Regions from separate parts of the Sphingomonas sp. Leaf38 genome, predicted to be linked through region 1. Evidence: riboswitches for the same ligand, from Rfam matches in the RefSeq annotation. Region 1 holds a riboswitch; each other region holds the start of a gene.
What was found. A riboswitch is a leader RNA that binds a small molecule or an ion and turns the genes downstream of it on or off. The one in region 1 is predicted to bind cobalamin.
Positions count from the first base shown of each region.

Region 1 (3,236 bases):
GCGGCGAAATCATCCGCCTCCATTGCCAAGCGCGGCATCGGCAGCCGGGTCAGGAAACCGAACGCGACGATCAGCCGCGTCATGTCGCCAGCCCGACGATCTGCACGGTCCGCGTCAGTCCCGGCCACACCCGGAGCGACACCAGCGCGGCATAGGGCAGGTCGAACGCCCAGATCTGCCGAGAATCGAACCCGCAAAGGTCTGCAAGCGCCGCCCGGATCGCACCGCCATGCGTCACGACCAGCGTCGGGGCCGGCGGCATCGCCGCCAGCGCGGACGCGACACGATCGTGCAGCGAAGACCAGCGTTCGCCCCCCGGCGGCGGCGCAGCGTCCGGATCGTCATAAAAGGCGCCCAGCTCGGCCGGATCGATCGCCGCCGGGCACAAACCATCCCACGCCCCGAAATCGAGCTCGCGCCACCGTCGCTCCACCACAACCGGCAGGCTGCGTGGGCTACCGATCGCCTCCGCACACGCCCGCGCCCGGATCAGGTCGGACGCCTCGATCCGCGCGACGTCGAGCCCGTCGGCGCGCGCGACGCAGGCGGCGATCCCCGCTTCGGTCGCCGGATCGTCAGTCCGCCCGAGCAATCGCCCCGTCACCGCGGGCGCACCATGCCGCATCAGATACAGCATGTACGCGCTCACGCTGCCGCGACGCCCGCCTCGGCGAATGTCGCCATCTCGGCATGCGTGGCCAGCGCCGCCCGGACGAGCATCGTCGCCGTCGCCGCGCCGCTCGCCTCGCCCAGCCGCATCCCCATTGACAGCAACGGCTCGAGTTCGATCCGCTCGAGCAACGCGCGGTGACCCGGCTCGGCCGAGACATGCCCGGCCAGGCAGTGCGCGACGATGTCGGGGCATGCAGCCGCCAATGGCGCGATCGCCGCGCAACAGATGAACCCGTCGAGCATCACCGGGACGCCCGCCAGCCGCGCCGCGACCACCGCGCCAGCGATCGCCGCCAATTCGCGTCCGCCAAGCCGCCGCAGAATCTCGAACGGCGTGGTCAGCGCGTCGCGGTGCAGCGCGAACCCGGCCTCGACGACCGCGATCTTGCGCGCGATCCCGTCGCCATCGACCCCGGTGCCAGGTCCCACCCAGTCACTTGCCGATCCGCCAAAGCTCGCCAGACACAATGCCGCCGCGCTCGTCGTATTGCCGATCCCCATCTCGCCCAGCACGATCAGGTTCGGCGCATCCGCGACCGCCGCGGCGCCCGCGTTGATCGCGGCCAGGCATTCCTCCTCGCTCATCGCCGGCGCCTGCGTGAAATCCGCGGTCGGCCGATCAAGGTCGAGCGGCACGATCTTGAGGTCGAGCCCCGCGGCGTGCGACAACGCGTTGATCGCCGCGCCGCCGGCCTCGAAATTGACCACCATCTGCGCTGTGACCGAGGCTGGAAACGCGCTCACGCCGCGCGCGACGACGCCGTGATTGCCCGCGAACACGACCGCGCTGCCACGATCGAGCCGGGGCAGCGGGTTGCCCTGCCAGCCCGCCATGAACACCGCGATATCCTCCAGCCGCCCAAGCGACCCCGGTGGCTTGGTCAGCTCGCCTTGCCGCGCCACCGCCGCGGATCGCGCCGAAGCGTCGGCCTGCGGCAACCCGCGCAAGGCCGCGAGAAATGCGGCAGGCGTCGCAAACGCCGTCATTCGACGACGAACCCGGCGGGCGGGGTGCGCGTGATGAAATGCCCCTTCACGCCCTGCGGCCATTGCTTGAACGGCACCTGGCCGAACGCGCTCTCGTCGTAGAGCTTGGCATAATCGAGGATCGCGCGCGCAGCGTCCTCGGTCGGCTCGAACCGGCCGAGCACATAGCCGACCTTGGCGGGTGCACGCAGATGGATCGTGCAGAAATCCTGGCATGCGAACAGGCACGGCATCTCCTGCACCGCGACGTCGGCGTAAGCGGGATCGCTCGCCTGCACCGCCTTCAGCGCGCTGGCGAGCCGTGCCCCACCGCGCTGCCCCTCGGCATCGTCGCGCGCGTCGGCGGAATGGCGGCAGGTGGTGCACGCGACGACCGCGACTCCGTCTTCGACCGGCTTCAACATGCGGAGGCTCGGACGCGCGGATACGAAAAATGATAGAATGCAGCCATGGTTACCCCTTCGGACAGTCGATCCCGCCCCGCGCAAGGGCTGAAGGCGCACGCCTCCAGCCTCCGCGCGACGCGAAGCGATGTCGTCGCTCGGGGTGTTACCCGTCCGTTCGGCGCACCCTGGCCGGACGAAAGACGACCGCGACGGGCAGGTCTCCTGGCTCGCGGGTCAACGCCGTCCGCGCCGCCTTCTCGGGATGAACCCAATGGCATGAGGCACGGTGGCTCGCCGCGTACAGTTGCAGGGGCAGCCGGGTGTTTCCCGTTCCCATTTTCATCCCCCTCGGCGCTAACGTCGGGGGAACCTGTCGCAGGTCGAGCGATACGCGGGCGGAAGTGGCGACGCAAGACACGGGCAAGTGCGTTCCGCGCGCTCCCCCGCAACCCGTCGCCTTCCGTTATCCGTGTCGGCCGCGCCGCTAAAACTCCACGCCCAACTGCGCCTTCACGCCCGACCGGAACGGATGCTTCACCTGCGTCATGTCCGTCACCAGATCCGCGACCTCGATCACCGCCTCGGGCGCGTTCCGCCCGGTGATGACGACATGCGTCATCTCAGGCTTCGCCGCCAACGCCGCGAGAACCTCGTCGACCGGCAGATAGTCGTAGCGCAGCACGATGTTGAGCTCGTCGGCGACTACCATCGCATAGGATGGATCGGCGATCATCCGCTTGACCTCGTCCCATGCCTCACGCGCCACCGCGATGTCGCGGGCGCGGTCCTGCGTGTCCCAGGTGAACCCCTCGCCCATCGGCTTGAACTCGCACAGCGCGGGGAACGCGTCGAAGACCGCCTTCTCGCCGGTCGCCATCGCGCCCTTGACGAACTGGACGACGCCGACTTTCCGCCCATGCCCGATCATCCGCACCGCCATGCCGAACGCGGCGGTCGACTTGCCCTTGCCCTTGCCGGTGTGGACGATGATCAGCCCCTTCTCGATCGACTTGGTCGCGACGATCCGGTCATGGACCTCCTTGCGCTTGGCGCTCTTGGCATTCTGCTCGTCATCGGTCCGCATGATCCTGTCCTCTCGCGCTCCCGATGGCGGATCGCGCCGCGCGGCGCTAGAGCGTGCCCCATGCTCCGTATCACCGACCTCAAGCTCCCGCTCAACCACGCCGACGA
Region 1 is NZ_LMLD01000009.1:292,049-295,284, forward strand. Features, by position in the region: gene cobS (adenosylcobinamide-GDP ribazoletransferase) at 1-83, opposite strand, end outside; gene ASE88_RS03665 (histidine phosphatase family protein) at 80-649, opposite strand; gene cobT (nicotinate-nucleotide--dimethylbenzimidazole phosphoribosyltransferase) at 646-1,659, opposite strand; gene ASE88_RS03675 (DUF1636 domain-containing protein) at 1,656-2,063, opposite strand; cobalamin riboswitch at 2,240-2,434, opposite strand; gene cobO (cob(I)yrinic acid a,c-diamide adenosyltransferase) at 2,530-3,129, opposite strand; gene ASE88_RS03685 (NAD(P)/FAD-dependent oxidoreductase) at 3,190-3,236, shown strand, end outside.

Region 2 (3,236 bases), on a different contig from region 1:
CAATGCGTCGAGCCGGGCGCTGCTGATCTTCGACGGCGTGCCGCAGGCGGATCCATTTGGTGGCTGGGTGGCGTTTCCGGCCTATGCGACGGGGCGGCTCGGGCGCATCCGCGTGACGCGTGGCGGCGGGAGCGGGTATCAGGGGCCGGGTGCGCTCGCCGGGACGGTCGAGTTGGACAGCGCGACACCCGATCAACTCACCCCGGTCCAGGGCAGCGTCGCCTATGGCAGTCGCGACTCGGTCGACGGGCAAGCGTCGGCAGCGTTGGTGCGCGGATCGGGGTTCGCGACGCTATCGGGCGCGTACGCGCGTGGTGACGGCTTTACGCCGACCGTCGAGGAGAGCCGCGGGATCGTCGATCATGCCGCCCCGTACGAACAGGCGTCGGGCGCGCTGCGGACGGTCGTCGGGATCGATGCGAAGACCGAATTGCAGATGAATGCGAGCGCATTCACCGACCGGCGCGACCGGGGGAGCGACTTCACCGCCAACAGGAGCGAGGGAGCGGATGCCAGCCTTCGCCTGATCGGCCGCGGCGCCTGGGGCTATTCGGCGCTGGCGTATCTGCAGACGCGCGCGTTCGCGAGCAGCTTCAACAGTATCAATGCCGCGCGGACGACCGCGACCCAGTCGTTGAACCAGTATAACACGCCGGCGACAGGGCTCGGCGGGCGGATCGAGATCGCGCCGCCGCTGGGCGAGAACATCACGCTCAGGGTCGGCGCGGATATCCGCGACGTGAGCGGCAAGACGCAGGAGCTCTATACGTTCGTGAACGCCGTACCGTCGCGTCGGCGCGAGGCGGGGGGGGGCACGACGACAACCGGCGCGTTCGCCGATGGGAGCGTCGTCGCGGGTAGCTTTACGTTCAGTCTGGGCGCACGGGTCGACTGGTGGTCGATCGATGGCGGCTATCTGTCGGAACGACCGCTCGCGGGCGGCGCTGCGTTGACCAATCTGCGCTACGCGGATCGCGATGGCAGCGAGACGACCGGCCGGGCGGGCGTGGCGTACCAGCCGGTCGAGGCAATCACGCTGCGCGCAGCGGGCTATCGCGGCTGGCGCCTGCCGACGCTCAACGAACTCTATCGCCCTTTCCGGGTCGGTAACGACGCGACCGCGGCGAACGCCCAATTATCGCCGGAGCGACTGACCGGGGTCGAAGCCGGGGCGACGCTGACCCCGGCCCCCGGCGTGAGCATCGCCGCAACCTATTTCCATAACCGGCTGAAGGAAGCCGTGGCGAACGTCACGACGACCAATCCGCCACAGATCCTGCCGGGGGTGACGACCTATCGCGTCCGCCAGAATCTCGACGCGATCCGTGCGCACGGCTTCGAACTGGATGCGGCGTATCGCCCTGGGCGACTGGGCGTGCAGGCGTCGTGGTCGCACACCAATTCGACGGTCGAGGGTTCGGGGATCACCGCCGCCTTGGACGGCTTGCGACCCGCGCAGACGCCACGCGACCAGGTGTCGGGAACGGTCGACTGGCGACACGATGCGGCGGCGGTGTCGCTGACGGTGCGGCATATCGGCCAGCAGTTCGACGACGACCAGAATACGCGCGTGCTCGATCCGGCGACGACGCTCGATGCCTATGCGGCGCTGCCGATCCTGCGCTCGCTGACAGCCGAGTTCCGGGCCGAGAATGTCCTCAACGAGCGGGTCGAGGCGGGGATAAGCGGCGCAAACATCGTCGAGCGCGCGACGCCGCGAACGATCTGGGTCGGTCTGCGTTACGGTTTGCGCTAACCGCGTCATAGTCTCGTCGTCGCGGGACAGGATTACGGCGGTATCCGCTGCGTTGACCCGTGCAGAGCGCGCGACTAATGCCATTCGCGTGAAGGGTTCCCGGCGACGGGATCAAAAGGGAAGTCGGTGCGCGGGCCGGGTCGGTGCGACCCCATCCGCAAGACCGGCGCTGTACCCGCAACTGTGACCGGATAGCGGCCACCCCGAAGATGCCACTGGGTTTCAGCCTGGGAAGGCGGGGTGGGCGCGGCGACCCGGAAGCCAGGAGACCTGCCTCTCACGGTCGATCCACTGCGCGGGCGGGTGTCCGGCGCGGACGAGTGCTCCGGTCCCGCCGGGTTCCCTCGAGCGAGAGACGTCTGGCCGCCCCGCGAATGGTCGCAGGCGGTTCTGGTTAGGACGTGCCTGATGACGAAGTTCTTCCTCCTCCTAGGCGCCGCGACGATCGCGGCACCGGCGAACGCCCAGACGATTCCCGATAGCGATGCCTCGGACATCGTCGTCACCGCGAGCCGCGCCGCGCAACCGCTGAGCGAAATCGGCCAGGCCGTCACGGTGATCGACCGCGCCGAGATCGAGCGCCGGCAGACCACCGTGGTATCCGATCTGCTCGCGACCACGCCTGGCGTCACCGTCACGCGCAACGGCACAGTCGGCGCGCTGACCGGCGTCCGCATCCGCGGCGCCGAGGCGGACCAGACTCTGGTCGTGATCGACGGCGTCCGCGTCAACGATCCGTCGTCGACCGGCGGCGGCTTCAATTTCGGCAATCTCCTGTCGAGCTCGGTCGAGCGGATCGAGGTGTTGCGCGGACCGAACTCGGTGCCATGGGGCAGCCAGGCGATCGGCGGCGTCGTCAACATCATCACCGCCGCGCCGACCGAGGGTTTGCAGGCGCGCGCCAACGCCGAATATGGCTATGCGGACAGCGTGTTCGCGAGCGCGGGCGTGTCGGGCGCGAAGGGCCCGGTATCGGGCTCGCTGACCGGCGGCTACCTGCGCAGCGACGGCATCTCGTCCGCGGCAAGCGGCACCGAGCGCGACGGATATCGCCAGTACGGTGCGACGGGGCGGCTGGGCGTCGAGTTCGCGCCGGGCATCGGCCTCGACCTGCGCGGCTATTTCGCGGACAGCCGCGTCGACATCGACGACGGGTTCGACCCGAATACGTTCGTGGTCGCGGACAGTGCCGCCTATGGCACCACGCAGGAACTCTATGGCTATGCCGGCCTGCACGCGAACTTCGCCGATGGCCGGTTCAACAACCGCGTCGCGTTCACGATCGCCGACATCAACCGCGACAATTTCTCGCAGCCGGGCGGCGACGTGTCGTTCCTCGGTCGCGGCCGCAGCGAGCGTTACGAATATCAGGGCGACTTCCGTCCGCTCGACCAGGTCCGCGTCGTCGCGGGTGTCGAGCGCGAGAACAGCCGCTACAATGACGGCTTCAGCTATGCCGATACCGGCATCACCAGCGTGT
Region 2 is NZ_LMLD01000011.1:602,021-605,256, forward strand. Features, by position in the region: gene ASE88_RS10180 (TonB-dependent receptor) at 1-1,756, shown strand, start outside; cobalamin riboswitch at 1,833-2,049, shown strand; gene ASE88_RS10185 (TonB-dependent receptor plug domain-containing protein) at 2,165-3,236, shown strand, end outside.
Region 2: it holds a riboswitch for cobalamin, as region 1 does, so the genes downstream of both, ASE88_RS10185 (TonB-dependent receptor plug domain-containing protein) here and ASE88_RS03675 (DUF1636 domain-containing protein) in region 1, are expected to answer to the same signal.

Region 3 (3,236 bases), 220 kb from region 1:
GCAAGACGATGCGCGATCATCTCCGCCGCGTAGTCGACGACATGCTGGCCGCAACCGAAGTCGAAGTGCTGGAACGCGCCCGATCCGAAATCGAGTCCCAGCGCGGCAAGGTTACCCAACGCCTGACCGCCTGATCGCAAGGACCGACGCTTGAAATTGCGTGAACGGCCGTTGGAGAAGGATTGCAGGCAACGCGGAATGTCCGCGCTTGGTCGATTATGGCGATAAGCTCACCCTGCAACAGTCTCGATGGTCTGATTCAATCTTCGTGAGGTGAGCGGAGACGGGCCAATGATAAGCGAGCGGGCGAGAGCGTCGGAAGCGCTGTTCGACAGCTTCGGCCTTGAGGGCATGTTTCTGCGAACCACATGCTCCCCTCGATCGACCGGTTCGCGACCCTGCCGAGCATCCGCGACCGTCTCAAGCCGTTCCAAGTGCACCTGCGAGGTCCCGACCGCGCCAAGAACGAGTGCCTCCCCGCCTCTACTTCCAGAACCTCCGCGAGAGGCCAAGTTGATCCCGATACCGACGTGCATGCCACCCGCTGAGGCGCCGCGCGGACCTGGCTTTGCGCTCAGGCGTCCGGCCAGTGAGCATGGACGCCGCATGCCGACACGGATCACGAACGCACGCCACATCGTTGCGGTCCCTACCAGCGGCGATGCCGGCAAGACCTGGCAACGCGTGTATCGAGGCATCGAGGTGTCGGGCTATCACCATGATGTCCGGGGCGACTCCCCCATGTTGCGTCCCGACCTCCACTCGGCGGGTAGCGGAGAGGCATGCTTTCGCGACTTCCGGTACGACGCACTTTGACGGGGAACGGCGTTCCGCAGCCAAAGTTTTTGCGCACTCGCCGTTTCTGGAGTCGGTACATAGAACGGCCCCAGATATGCGCCAAGCGCCGGCCGGTCGGCGCAGGCGGCGCAAAACACTGGTCGCCGCAACGTGGAGATGCAGACCGGTTTTTCCCACATCTGACCACCACATGATGATCATGGATGAGCGATCCCTCGCTATGGGGAAAGCCGGTAGGGACGCTAGACCGTGACGTTCGGCTATGGCGATTGCCCGAAGGCATTGGTCGGGATACATCGGCGGCGCTGATCTGCTTTTGAAGCAGGCCGGCATGATCGCGTCGGTGTCCTGAGAGGGACTTAATAGGGAACGCGGTGAAGGTGGTTCGCCGCCTGAATCCGAGGCTGTCCCTGCAACTGTAAGCGGCGAGCGCGATGCATATCGCTCCTTCCCTCATAGGAAGGGGCAGCCACTGGGCCGGACGTAAGTTACGAAGGCCTGGGAAGGCCGTGCATCGTGTGACGACCCGTGAGCCAGGAGACCTGCCGGCGTCTGGTCGCTCTTGCCTGGCCCAGGGGGTGGCCGCGGCACGGTACTCCGTCGAGCGACGACGTGTGCGGTGGGGACCGCACTGGCATGCGTGCCGGTCGCGATGGCGTCCGGCTGGCGCGAATGTCGGCCGTTCGCGGGAGGTCCCTGCCGGGTTCGCTCGACGCCCCGGGGGTTACCGTAATGCCGTTCCAATTGTCTCGCCTCGCGTTCGCGGGCGCTTTGCTGTCGCCTGTTTTCGCAGCACCGCTCAACGCTCAGTCTTTGCCTGCCACCGACAATGAGGACATTCTGGTTATCGGCCAGCATGCCCGCGACACGCTAACCACGCCAAATCAGACCGGCAGCCGCCTGCGCCTCACGCCGCTCGAGACCCCCGCGACGATCTCGGTCATCGATGGCGCCACGATCCGCGCGCGCGGCGACATGTCGGTGATCGACGCGACGAGCCGCGCACCGGGCATCAGCAACGCTGGCAACCCCGGCAATGGCGGCACCGCGCTCGCCGCACGAGGCTTCAGCGGTCAGGGATCCGTGCTCCAACTCATCGACGGCATAAGGCTGTTTCCGGCTGCCGGCACGATTACCTTCCCGACCGATCCTTGGATGGTCGAACGAATCGACGTCCTGAGCGGCCCGGCCTCGGTTCTCTACGGCCAGGGTGCGCTGGGCGGCGCGGTCAATGTCCTGATGCGCAAACCCCATACGCAGCAGACGCAAATGGAAGGCGAGATCGGCTATGGCTCGCAGGACAGCTTGCATGTGGCGGCCGGCGCAGGGGGGCCGATCACCGAGCGCCTCTCCTACCGGATCGACGGCAGCTATCGGCGGTCCGACGGCTATGTCGATCGTGGCCAGTCGCGCAGCCATGCCGTCTCGGGGACGCTGCGCTGGGCACCGACCGACACGCTCGTCATCACCGCGCGGGACGATTACGGCGATCAGAAGCCGATGCGCTATTTCGGTACGCCGCTGATCGGCGGACGGCTCGACGACCGCATCCGGAAACGCAACTACAACACGCGCGACGGCTATATTCGCTACCGCGACAACCGCACCAGCCTGCAGGTCGACTGGACGCCGAACGACATGGTCACCGTCAGCAACCAGGCCTATCGCCTCACCTCCAAACGCTCCTGGCTCAATCTCGAAAGCTATTGCTGGATCGCCGCGGACGGCGTCTGCGCCAACGCCAGTGGCAACACCGGCACACCGGGCGGCATCCTGCGTACCGACATGACCGGGATCGTCCACGACCAGACGCAATGGGGCGATCAGGGCAGCGTGACGCTCAGGACGGACGTCGCCGATGGCGTCGGCAACGACCTTATCGTGGGCTTCGACGTCAACCTCATCAAACTGACCTATTCACACAATTTCGGGTCTGATCCCCAGATTTTGGAGGTCGATCCCGCGGCGTTCGATCCCGGTCTGATCATCGACACACAGGGCATCGCACCGCGTTATCGCACACGCACCACCGAATATGCGGTCTTTGCCGAGGACCGGCTGAAGCTCGGGACGCACGTCTCGATCGTCGGTGGCGTGCGCTACGAGCGTGACACGATCCGCCGCTGGTGGATCGATGATCCAGGCGGCGTCAGCACCGAGACGTTCGCGCTCGACAAGCGGCTGCACAATGTGACCTGGCGGGTCGGGAGCGTCTATCAGCCGATCCCGACGGTGTCGCTCTATGCGCAATATGCCACCGGCGTGGACCCGCTGGGGACGCTGACCACCTATTCGACCGGGCAGGTGCAGTTCAGCAACGCGGTGGGCGATCAGGTCGAGGTCGGCGCCAAGGCGGTGTTCCTCGACGGTCGCGGCACCGCCACCCTCGCCGCCTACCGCATCGTCAAGAAACGCCTGCTGGCACAGTTGACCCCGAC
Region 3 is NZ_LMLD01000009.1:69,556-72,791, reverse strand. Features, by position in the region: gene ASE88_RS02745 (FadR/GntR family transcriptional regulator) at 1-134, shown strand, start outside; partial or broken gene ASE88_RS19340 (xylan 1,4-beta-xylosidase) at 565-816, shown strand; cobalamin riboswitch at 1,123-1,363, shown strand; gene ASE88_RS02740 (TonB-dependent receptor) at 1,435-3,236, shown strand, end outside.
Region 3: it holds a riboswitch for cobalamin, as region 1 does, so the genes downstream of both, ASE88_RS02740 (TonB-dependent receptor) here and ASE88_RS03675 (DUF1636 domain-containing protein) in region 1, are expected to answer to the same signal.